Linked DNA regions of Telluria mixta. The protein of the gene in region 2 binds, or shares a complex with, the protein of the main gene of each other region. Links are inferred from orthologs where the notes say so. Each region holds a gene or a part of one and is shown on either strand. Other genes may lie near its edges.

The links.
Region 1: the proteins of P0M04_RS18895 (region 2) and smc are in contact, whole or in part, in a crystal structure (PDB 3ZGX), measured with the Bacillus subtilis proteins. The link is inferred for Telluria mixta from one-to-one orthologs.

What each region holds. Positions count from the first base shown.
Region 1 is NZ_CP119520.1:4,846,652-4,852,390, reverse strand. Bases 775-4,843 are described here. They hold smc (chromosome segregation protein SMC), read right to left. Parts: upstream 4,500-4,843; coding sequence 975-4,499; downstream 775-974. Other genes in these bases: P0M04_RS21630 (phosphatase PAP2 family protein), read right to left, coding at 4,594-4,843; P0M04_RS21640 (cell division protein ZipA C-terminal FtsZ-binding domain-containing protein), read right to left, coding at 775-978. In the rest of the region: more of P0M04_RS21640, read right to left, coding at 1-774; more of P0M04_RS21630, read right to left, coding at 4,844-5,262; P0M04_RS21625 (DUF1631 family protein), read right to left, coding at 5,294-5,739. UniProt on the Bacillus subtilis protein: Required for chromosome condensation and partitioning.
Region 2 is NZ_CP119520.1:4,230,190-4,234,828, forward strand. Bases 925-3,893 are described here. They hold P0M04_RS18895 (segregation and condensation protein A), read right to left. Parts: upstream 2,872-3,893; coding sequence 1,978-2,871; downstream 925-1,977. Other genes in these bases: P0M04_RS18885 (flagellar brake protein), read right to left, coding at 925-1,009; panC (pantoate--beta-alanine ligase), read right to left, coding at 1,118-1,957; P0M04_RS18900 (DUF3460 family protein), read right to left, coding at 2,905-3,102; P0M04_RS18905 (enoyl ACP reductase FabMG family protein), read right to left, coding at 3,193-3,893. In the rest of the region: more of P0M04_RS18885, read right to left, coding at 254-924; more of P0M04_RS18905, read right to left, coding at 3,894-4,509. UniProt on the Bacillus subtilis protein: Participates in chromosomal partition during cell division. May act via the formation of a condensin-like complex containing Smc and ScpB that pull DNA away from mid-cell into both cell halves.

The sequences.
Region 1 (5,739 bases), 620 kb from region 2 along the record:
GGCCGGGGCCACGCACGGCACGTCCAGCAGCAGCGTCAGGCGCGACGTCGTGTCGGCGCCCAGGGTGACGTTGGTCGACAGCGTGAACAAGGTGCCGCCGCCCTCCTCTTTGTCCAGCATGACGAACTTGCCGTCCGGGCGCACGTCGAACCCGGCGTTTTCCAGCGCGCCGATCAGGGTCGCCATCGCCCACGGCGCGCCTTTCGACGCGAGGTTCACGCCCAGTTGCGCATCGTGGCCGGCGACGAAGCGGTGCAAGGTCTTCGCTTCGCTCATCACTTCGATCATGTCCGGCACTTCCGGCTCGGCACCAATCTCGTCGGCCACGGCGCGCAGGCGCGTCACCATCTCGGAGTATTCCAGTTCGTTCAGCGCCGTCGTGCGCGTCGCCAGCTGGACGCCGGCCTGCAGCTTGGTGTACACGCCGCCATGCACGATCGGCTCCCAGTCGCCGTTCACGGCCAGGCCGACGAAGTGCACGGGCTTGTTGCCGACGCGGCGCAGTTTGAGGAGTGCAGGCAGGATGCGGTCGCCGCGCAGCGGGCCTTCGGAATTCAGCGGGATCAGGCAGTCGATCAGCGGGTCGACGAGGTTCTCGGCCAGTTGCGCGGGCGGCGTGTCCGGCTTCACGGCCGGCAGCTCGGCGACGGGGTCGAGGGCGGCGGCGGCAGCCGGCACCGGCGCGGCGGCGGGTGCGGCACCCGGCGCGGCGTGCTGGAACGGCTCGGCGACGATGCTCGGCTCGATCAGGACGTCGTGGTCGGGCGCGGGGGCGCCGTCCAGGATGGGCTCGTGGCGCTGGACGTGCGGTTCCGCGCGCTCGGGCGAGCCGCCCTTCATCAGCACGTCGTCGTGGTCGTGCGAGAACGCGCGCTCGACGCTCTTGCGGGCCTTGTACTCCTGCCACTTGTTGTAACTAATGACGCCGACGACGAAAACGCCGCCGGCCGCGATCAGGCTCATTTGAAAGTCTGTCATGCTGCTTGTGCCTCAGTAGCGAAATTCGCGGCGGACTCCATGTCCACCGCCACGATGCGCGACACGCCCTGCTCCTGCATCGTCACACCGATCAGTTGGTTGGCCATCTCCATCGCGATCTTGTTGTGCGAGATGAAGAGGAATTGGGTATGGTCCGACATGCGCTTCACCATGCGGCAGAAGCGCTCGGTATTGGCGTCGTCCAGCGGCGCGTCGACCTCGTCGAGGAGGCAGAATGGCGCCGGGTTCAGGCGGAACATCGAGAACACGAGCGCCGTCGCCGTCAGCGCCTTCTCGCCGCCGGACAGCAAATGGATCGTCGCGTTCTTCTTGCCGGGCGGCTGGGCCATCACCTGCACGCCCGAGTCGAGGATCTCGTCCCCGGTCATCACGAGCTTGGCCTGCCCGCCGCCGAACAGGATCGGGAACAGTTCCGAGAAATGCAGGTTGACGCGGTCGAAGGTGTCCTGCAGCAGGTCGCGCGATTCGCGGTCGATGCGCGAGATCGCGCCTTCCAGCGTGCTGATCGCCTCCAGCAGGTCGTTGTTCTGCGCATCGAGGAAGCGTTTCCTCTCCGTCGCCTGCGCCAGCTCTTCCACCGCCGCGAGGTTGACGGCACCGAGGGACGCGATGGCGTTCGTCAGGCGCGTGACCTCGCCCTGCAGGTACGCCGGCTTCAGCTCCGGATCGAGCTTTTCCGACAGCGCCGCCTCGTCGGCACCCGTGGCCGACAGGGCTTCCGCGAACTGTTCCTGGTTCAGGCGCGCGGCCTGTTCCTTCAGTTGCATCTCGGTGATGCGCTCGCGCTGCGGCTGCAGGCCGCGCTCCGCCGCCATGCGCGCTTCTTCCGCCGCGCGCAGCTGCTGCGTGAGCTGGTCCAGTTCGTGGCGCGCATCGGCCAGCGCCTTTTCCTGTTCCGTGCGGCGCGCCAGCAGGTCCTGCAAGCCTTCCGCCGCCGCGCCGGATTCCAGCGCTTCCAGTTCCAGCTTGCCGGCGCCGATGCTTTCCAGGACTTGCGCGGCCTGCTGGTTGGCCGTCGCGATCGTGCGGCGCAATTCCTCGATGCGCGTGCGCTGCGTCTTTTCCGCGAACACGGCTTCCTGCGCGGCGCGTTCCAGGTCGCGCAGGCGGTTGCGCGCTTCGGCCAGCACGCGTTCCTGTTCCTGGAACTCGACCTGGCCATCCTCGTGCGCGCCCTGCAGCTCGGCCAGTTCCATGTCCAGCTCTTCGAACTGCGCTTCCGCCTCGGCCTTCGCCTGTCGCTGCTCCGCTTCCTGCGCGGCGATCTCGTCGAGGTCCGCCGCGATCTGGCCACTGCGCTGGTTGAAGCGCGACTCGACCTCGGCCTGTTTCACCACGTCGATCTGCAGCGCATGCACTTCGCGCTGCAAGGTGGCGACCTTCTGGCGGCCTTCCTGCAGGCGGCGCTGCAGGTCGGACACGGCGGCGTCGGCGCGGGTCGCGCGCGTGCGGGCCTCGTCCAGCAGCAGGGCCTGCGCGCGCAACTGCTTGCCGATGTTGTCGATCTCGTGCTGGCGCGCGAGCACGCCGTCCTGCTCGGCGTCGGCCGCGTAGAAGCGCACGCTCGATGCCGTCACCATATGGCCCTGCGGCGTGACGAAGCAGCCGCCCTGCGGGAGCTTGCCGCGCTGCGCGAGCGCCGTGCCCGGATCGTCGGCCGCGTACACGCCGGTCAGCCAGTCGTCCAGCAGGCCGCGCAGGCCCGGGTCGTTCAGCTTGAGGAGGCTCGCGAAGGGTTTTAATCCATGATGATCCTGCGCACCCGCGCTGCCCGGCGCCGGCGAATACAGCGCCAGCCGGGCCGGCGGCGCATCGCCGAAGAAACCGCGCGCCCAGTCGAGGTTCGACACTTCCAACGCGCCCGTGCGCTCGCGCAGCACGGATTCCAGCGCCGTTTCCCAGCCCGTCTCGATATCCAGCTTCTGCCACAGGCGCGGCAGTTTATCCAGTTCGTGCTTCTGCAGCCACGGCTGCACCTTGCCCTGCGTCTGCACGCGCTCCTGCAGCTGGCGCAGCGCCGTGAGCCGCGCTTCCAGCTTGGCGTTGGACGCCGTCTCCTGCTGGACCTGCGCATGCGCCTCGCGCCGCTCCTGCTCGACGGCTTCCTGGCGGCTCGCCGCCTCTTCCAGCATCAGGTTCTGTTCTTCCAGCTGCAGCTGCTTTTCTTCCAGCTGCATGCGCAGGTTGTCGAGGTGGCCGGCGTCCGGCAGATTGAGTCCGCCGCGTTCCTGCTGCAGGCGCTCGCGCCGCGTGGCCAGGCTCGCGAGGATGTTCGACGCGTTGCGCTGGTGCGCGGACGACAGCTCGATGCGCTGCTGGATCTGCATGATGCGCGCGCGCGACTCCGTCGACTTGTTCTGCGCCTCGCGCCACGCCGCTTCCAGGTCCGGCAGGCGCTCGTTCTGCACCTCCGCCGCGATCTGCGCGCCTTCCACGCGCGCGGCCAGTTCCTCGAGGCGGAACTCGGCTTCCTCGATCTGCTCCTGCGTCTCGTTGGCCTGGTTCAGCCATTGCTCGCGCTGGGCCGTGAGCGTCCCGATCTGGTTCTGCAGGCGGGTGCGCGACTCGACGACGAACTTGATCTGCGCTTCCAGGCTGCCGATCTCGGAATTGGTCTGGTACAGCGCGCCCTGCGCGACGTGCAGGCGGTCGCCCGTCTCGTAGTGCGCCTGGCGCATGCGCTCGAGGTCCAGTTCCAGGTTGCGCAGCCTGGCATTCTGTTCTTCCAGCCCGGTCTGCGCCTGCTCCATCTCCTGGAACCAGCGCAGCTGCTCGGCCTTGGCCTCGTTGCGGCGCAGGAGCCACAGCAGCTTCTGCTTCTCTTCCTGGTCGGCCTGCAGCTGGTGGAAGCGGTTGGCGACGGCGGCCTGCGCTTCCAGCTTTTCCAGGTTGGCGTTCAGCTCGCGCAGGATGTCTTCGACGCGCAGCAGGTTCTCGCGCGTGTCCGACAGCCGGTTTTCCGTCTCGCGGCGGCGCTCCTTGTATTTCGAGACCCCGGCCGCTTCTTCGAGGAAGACGCGCAGCTCTTCCGGACGCGATTCGATGATGCGCGAAATCATGCCCTGGCCGATGATGGCGTAGGCGCGTGGCCCCAGGCCCGTGCCGAGGAAGATGTCCTGGATGTCGCGCCGGCGCACGGGCTGGCCGTTGATGTAATAGGTCGACGTGCCGTCGCGCGTGAGCGTGCGCTTGACGGCGATCTCGGCGTACTGGCTCCACTGCCCGGCCGCCTTGCCCGCGCTGTTGTCGAACACGAGTTCGACGGACGCGCGCCCGGCCGGCTTGCGGTTGGTGGACCCGTTGAAGATCACGTCCTGCATCGACTCGCCGCGCAGCTCGGACGCTTTCGATTCGCCCAGCACCCACCGTACGGCATCGATGATGTTCGATTTGCCGCATCCGTTCGGGCCGACCACGCCGACCAGTTGCCCCGGCACCTGGAAATTGGTGGGATCGACGAAAGACTTAAATCCCGACAATTTGATGGAGGATAGACGCACGTTCGCTTACGGTATGGGGAGAAGTCGATAAAGGCTGCATCATACCATCTGCGCCTTGCTTTTCGGCCAAGTTTTAGCCGTCGCGCGCGCGGGGTCAGGTACAGAGGATGCTGAATCGTACGCGGGCCGGCGCGCATGGCGGGACGTACGGCCCCTGCGCCGGCTGCCAGTCGTTACGCAGGTAGACCCGGTCGCGCCCGGACAGTTTCAGCGCGGCGGCCGTCAGCCACTGGTGGGAATATGCGGGATCGGCGCGCGGCAGCAGGATCGTCGCCGCGAGCAGGCCCAGCAGCAGCGGCTGCGGCGAGCAGTCCTGCGCGGCCCTGGCACGCGCGAGGAACAGCGCGGCCGCGCCCAGGCCGAGTACGCAGCCGGACAGCGCTTCGCTGGCGGAATGGGCGCCGACCTGCACCCGCGCCAGCGCGACCGCCACCGCGAGCAGGCTGCCGGCCGCCACCGAGCCCCGGCGCAGGCGCGGCGAACCGCGCTCCACCAGCAGGAACAAGGCAACGGGAAACACGGCCGCAGCCCGCGCCGCATGGCCGGAAAAGCCCGTGAACGACAGCGAACGGATGCCGATGCCCCAACCGATGAATGCGACCTGGCTCGCGGCCGCCACGAGCAGCGCGCCGCCGAACACGCCGCACCAGACGAGCGCCAGGCGCCAGCAACGCGCACCGACGAGCCAGGCCGCCACGCCGACGGCGAGCAGCGCCGTGACGTTGAGGCCGCCCAGCGCCGAGAGATGGGACCACCAGAGCATGTTTTGGGGATGAGGAACCGGGACGGCTCGACTATAACCCGGCAGCCGGATGCGTACCAACACGGACGGGCGCCGCGATCGATGCGTCGTTGACGGCGCCCTGCGCCATCGCGTCGGACAGCACCTGCCCCACGACGCCGTCGATGGCGAGCACGCGCACGCTGCCGTCGCTCAGGGCCGCGGCCAGCTTGTCGGCCGGCAGCGAGAACGCTTCGCGCCGCCCCGCCCCGGAAAAGATGAACAACGTGCGCAGCGGACTGACCCACGCCAGCTTGACCTTGCGCGCGCCTTCGACCACGCGGAATTCGAGCCACATGCCGCGCTCCAGGCCGTCGACGGCGGACACCTCGGCCGCGCGCGCCGCCGCCTGTTCCACCGCCGCGTTTTCCATCTCAACCTTGCGCAAGGCGTCTTGCTGGGCGGCCTGCGCAGCCAGTTCCAGCTGGCGTTCGGGCGACAGCTCGATGGGCGCGCGCA
Region 2 (4,639 bases):
GCTGGACACGATCCAGTTGCCGGAGCAGGTCGTGCAGGCGCTGCTGGGACGCGGGGGACCTACGGGCCCTATCTCGCGCTGGCGGAGGCATGCGAGCTGAATTCGGATCTCGTCGCGTCGCTGGCGGCGTCGCTGGACATCAGCCCGCTCGACGTCAACAAGGCGCACCTGTCGGCGCTGGCGTGGGCGCAAAACGTGGCGGCGTGATCCACCAGGCAAAACGGCCCATCGCGGGCCGTTTTGCCTGGTTTTCTTATCTGCGCTTCTGTATCTTGTCGACCGCCCGGTCGAGCGTCTGACGCATCTGCATCGAGATGTTGGAGATGCGGCATCCCACCTGCACCTGCTGGCCCAGCAGGAACGTGCGGAACGGCCGCAGCAGGCGGACTTCGAGGTCGGCCGTGACGACGAGCGTGGTTCCCATTTCCAGCAGCACGCCGTCCAGTTTCTTGCCCACGTACAGTTCGAGCGCCTGGTCCGGCGTCGCGCGCAGGCCCACGCCGCCGCGCGAAAAATCGTACAGCGGCATCTCGAACACCTTGCCCATCATGGTGAAGCGGGCGCTGTAATTCATTCCCACCGGCGATTCGAGCCTGGGCTCGGCGCGGCGGTTCAGCACGAGGCAGACGTCCGGCAGCGGCAGCTGCACGAGATCGGGCCGACCCGGCACGACCGCCCAGTTGGCATCCAGTTCGAACTGGATCTTGGCGTTGCCGCCGAGCGCGGCGACGAACGTGGCCGGGCCTTCCGCCAGCACGAGGTCACCAGCGAGCTCGAGGCTGAAGACCTTGCCCTCGGGATCGACGCTGTCGATGCGCGCCAGGAAGAAATCCTGGCCGCGCGGATACACGGTCACGGCTTCGCCGGTCAGGGCGAGCGTGGTCAACGCGTCGCCGATGTCGAACGGTTCGCGCATGTCGTGCGCGCCCGTGTTCAGGTGGATCCGGTCGACGACGTCGTCCGGTTTGGGCGGACCTTTGCGCATCATAGCCATTGAGAGGTCGGTCAAGACGCTACTCCTTCTTTTTACGTGGTTTGGGTAAAAAGCCAAACTCCGAGTCTAGCAAGAAGAGTTGCCAATTCCTACAACATATTTGCAACAATGGAACTATTAGAGTCAGATCTCAAGATTATCGATCAGACGCGTCGCACCAAGTTTGGCCGCCGTCAGGACGACGAGCGGGGCGCCCGCTTCATATTCCTCGCGGCTCGGCGCCTGCAGGTTCATGCGCTTGCGGATCGACACGTAGTCGGGCTGCCAGCCACGCGCGGCCAGGCGTTCCATCGCGTCGCGTTCGAGCAGCGCAAGGTCGGCGTGGCCGGCGCGGGTCTGCTCGGCCACGTACTGCAGCGTCTGGTACAGGAACGGCGCCTCGGCGCGTTCCGCCGTGCCCAGGTAGCCGTTGCGTGACGACAGCGCGAGGCCATCTTCCGCGCGGAAGGTTTCGGCCCCGATGATTTCCGTCGGCAGCGCGAACTGGCGCGCCATGTTGCGGACGATCATCAGCTGCTGGTAATCCTTCTTGCCGAACACGGCCACGCGCGGCTGCACGCACGAGAACAGCTTCGTCACGACGGTGCACACGCCGTTGAAGAAGCCGGGGCGGAATTCGCCTTCCAGGATATTGCCCAGGTCATCGGGCGGCTGCACGCGGTATTCCTGCGGTTCCGGATACAGGTCTTTCTCGGTCGGCGCGAACAGCACGTACACGCCTTCCTTCTCCAGCTTGGCGACGTCCGCCTCGAACGTGCGCGGATATTTGTCGAAGTCCTCGTTCGGGCCGAACTGCAGGCGGTTGACGAAGATCGAGGCGACGACGGGATCGCCGTGGCGGCGCGCCAGGCGCATCAGCGACAGGTGGCCTTCGTGCAGGTTGCCCATCGTCGGCACGAAGGCGGTGCGCAGTTGTCCGCGCAGCTGGTCGCGCAGTTCGTCAATGGTGGAGATGATTTTCATAGTGTCAGATTCGAAATGGGTCACGCCGGGGAATAGGCGAGCCGCACGTAGATGGGGGCGAAAGGTTCGGCCTGGGTTATTTCGATTAACGTTTCTTTCGCCAGTTCGAGCATCGCGACGAAATGCACGACGACGACGGGCACGCTGGCCTGGCCGCCGAACAGTTCCGAGAACTCGACGAAGCGGGCCGACTGCAAGGTGCGCAGGATGGCCGACATGTGCTCGCGCACGGACAATTCCTCGCGGCCGATGCGGTGATGCTGGGTCAGCTTGGCGCGGCGCAGCACGTCCATCCACGCGCGCTGCAGGTCGTGCGGATCGACCTGCGGCCAGACCGGGCCCAGCGCCTGCTCGATGTGCAGCTGCGGGCGCACGAAGTCGCGCCCTTCCTGGGGCAGGGCGCCCAGCTGCTGGGCCGCGACCTTGATCTGCTCGTAATCCAGCAGACGCCGCACGAGTTCCGCGCGCGGATCTTCCGCTTCCTCGACGAGCGTGTCGACGCGCTTGGGCAACAGCATGCGCGACTTGATCTCGATGAGCATCGCGGCCATCAGCAGATATTCCGCCGCCAGTTCCAGGTTGCTCTTGCGAATCTGCTCGACGTATTCCAGGTACTGCAACGTGACCTGGGCCATCGGGATGTCGAGGATGTCGAAGTTCTGCTTGCGGATCAGGTACAGCAGCAGGTCGAGGGGACCCTCGAACGCGTCGAGAAAGATCTCGAGCGCATCGGGAGGGATGTACAGGTCGGTGGGCAGGTGCAGCAGCGGTTCGCCATACAGGCGCGCGATGGCGCTGTCGACGTGGGCGTCGGCATCAGCGGACTCAGGCGGAGGGTTGGGCACATGAGCCGCGATGCCGTCGCCCGCTTCGGGATCGGCGCCCCCATCGGGCGGCGCCTGCTCGGGCATCATCGTCGTCGGCCTCGGAATGCAGCAGGTCGAGCGTCAGACCTTGGTCTGGTACGGATACGCCTGCTGGCGGAGGCGCGATTCGTTGACGCGGCGCTGCTCGTCCAGCGACAGCGGGGCTTTGTCCCACAGCAGCGAGCGGCCGGCTTGCTGGCGCTCTTCCATGCCCGGGGTCTTTTCCTTCAGTTCCTTGATGAACTTGGTGTGCTCGGATTCGTACTGGATGTGTTTCATGGCTTTTCTAGGCAAGTCGTACAAACGGCGGCCCCGTTTATCGGGAGCCGCCGCATCATAAAAACAAGGAATGATACTGCGAGTCAGCGCTTATTGGTGCAACGCATTCAGCTGACGGGCGATGATGTCGTGGTTGAGCCACAGCACCGGTGCGATCTTCTCGGCCGCGCCGTGGAACATCAGCGGGCCGGTGCCTTCCAGCACCAGAGCCGACAGGTGGTCCGTGATCAGCGCCTTCTTGTCCGTGTGCAGCGACGTGATTTCGTCCGAGGTGCCGATCATCAGGTCGGCCAGTTCGGGCGTGTTGTCCATCGGCCAGGCCTCGAAGTTGCGGAACGACGCGCTGGTGGCGGTCTGCAGATAGGCTTCCAGCTTGTCGAGGATCGATTGCAGCGACACGCCTTCGCCCAGCAGGGCCTGGCAGATGTCCCACTGTTCCTGTGCCCACGCGCCGCCGCCTTCCTTCTTGAGGGCCAGCAGCAGCGGGAACAGGGACAGTTCGACGCCGACGAAGATGTCGGACGAGTTCGTGCGGATTTCCGGGCAGTTGAACACGGTGGCGGTGACGCCCTGGGCCCATGCGGCCTCGGCGATCGACTCCAGGCGCATCTTGGCATAGCCCTGCGTGTAGTTCGTGTAGGTCTGCCACACGTACTCGTCGCCGATCAGGATCTCGGTGCCGTGGTAGCCGTACGCCGTGTAGCGCACCTGGCCGCCCTTGGCTTCGACGCGTGCGCGGATGCCGGCGGAGGCGTCGATCAGGTATTTCAGCGTGTTCGCCGACACTTCGTCGAAGTTCATCAGGATCAGCTTGCCGAGGTCGCTGTCCAGCAGGGCGCGCGACGACATGAAGCGGTCGCCGCGGCCTTTATAAATGCGGTTGGCGATGGCGAGGAAGGCCTTGATCTTCGGGATGCCGCCGGCCATCGTGTGCGCGAAGAACACGTTGGCGCCGTCCGGGATCAGCTTGTCGATCTCGGCCATGACGTCCTGGGCGGACTGGGTGAAGCGCTGCACGCCGGCGGTGCGGCAGGCTTCGATCTTGGTCCAGTCCAGCTTGTCTTCTTGCCAGCTCTTGAGGGTAATACCGGACAGCATCTCGGTCGGATTCTGCTCGCCCGGAGGCGCGTCCATGTCGAAACCGGCCATCAGGGGCACATTGATGATGCGGCCGCCCAGCTTGGCTTCCGCTTCCGCATGCTCTTCCGGCGTCAGGGCGCGCAGCGTGCCATCGTCGTTGCGGCGGCCGACGGTGATGCCGAGGATCGTCATGCCGGCGGCGCGCGCCTCGTCGATCAGGCCGTTCACATAGCCGCGGCCGAACAGTTCGCCGAACAGGACGAAGACGTCACCTTGGCGGAACAGATTCGCTTGCGGGATGTGCCTCAGGGCTTTGTATTCGGTCATATTAGTCGCTACTACTCAAAAGTGTGGAGGATGGACGTCGGGCTATTACCTGCGTCCTATTATTTTTTAAAAACAGCGCATTATACTGCCACTTGTTCGCGGAAACTGATGGTATTCTGGCAAGGTATTG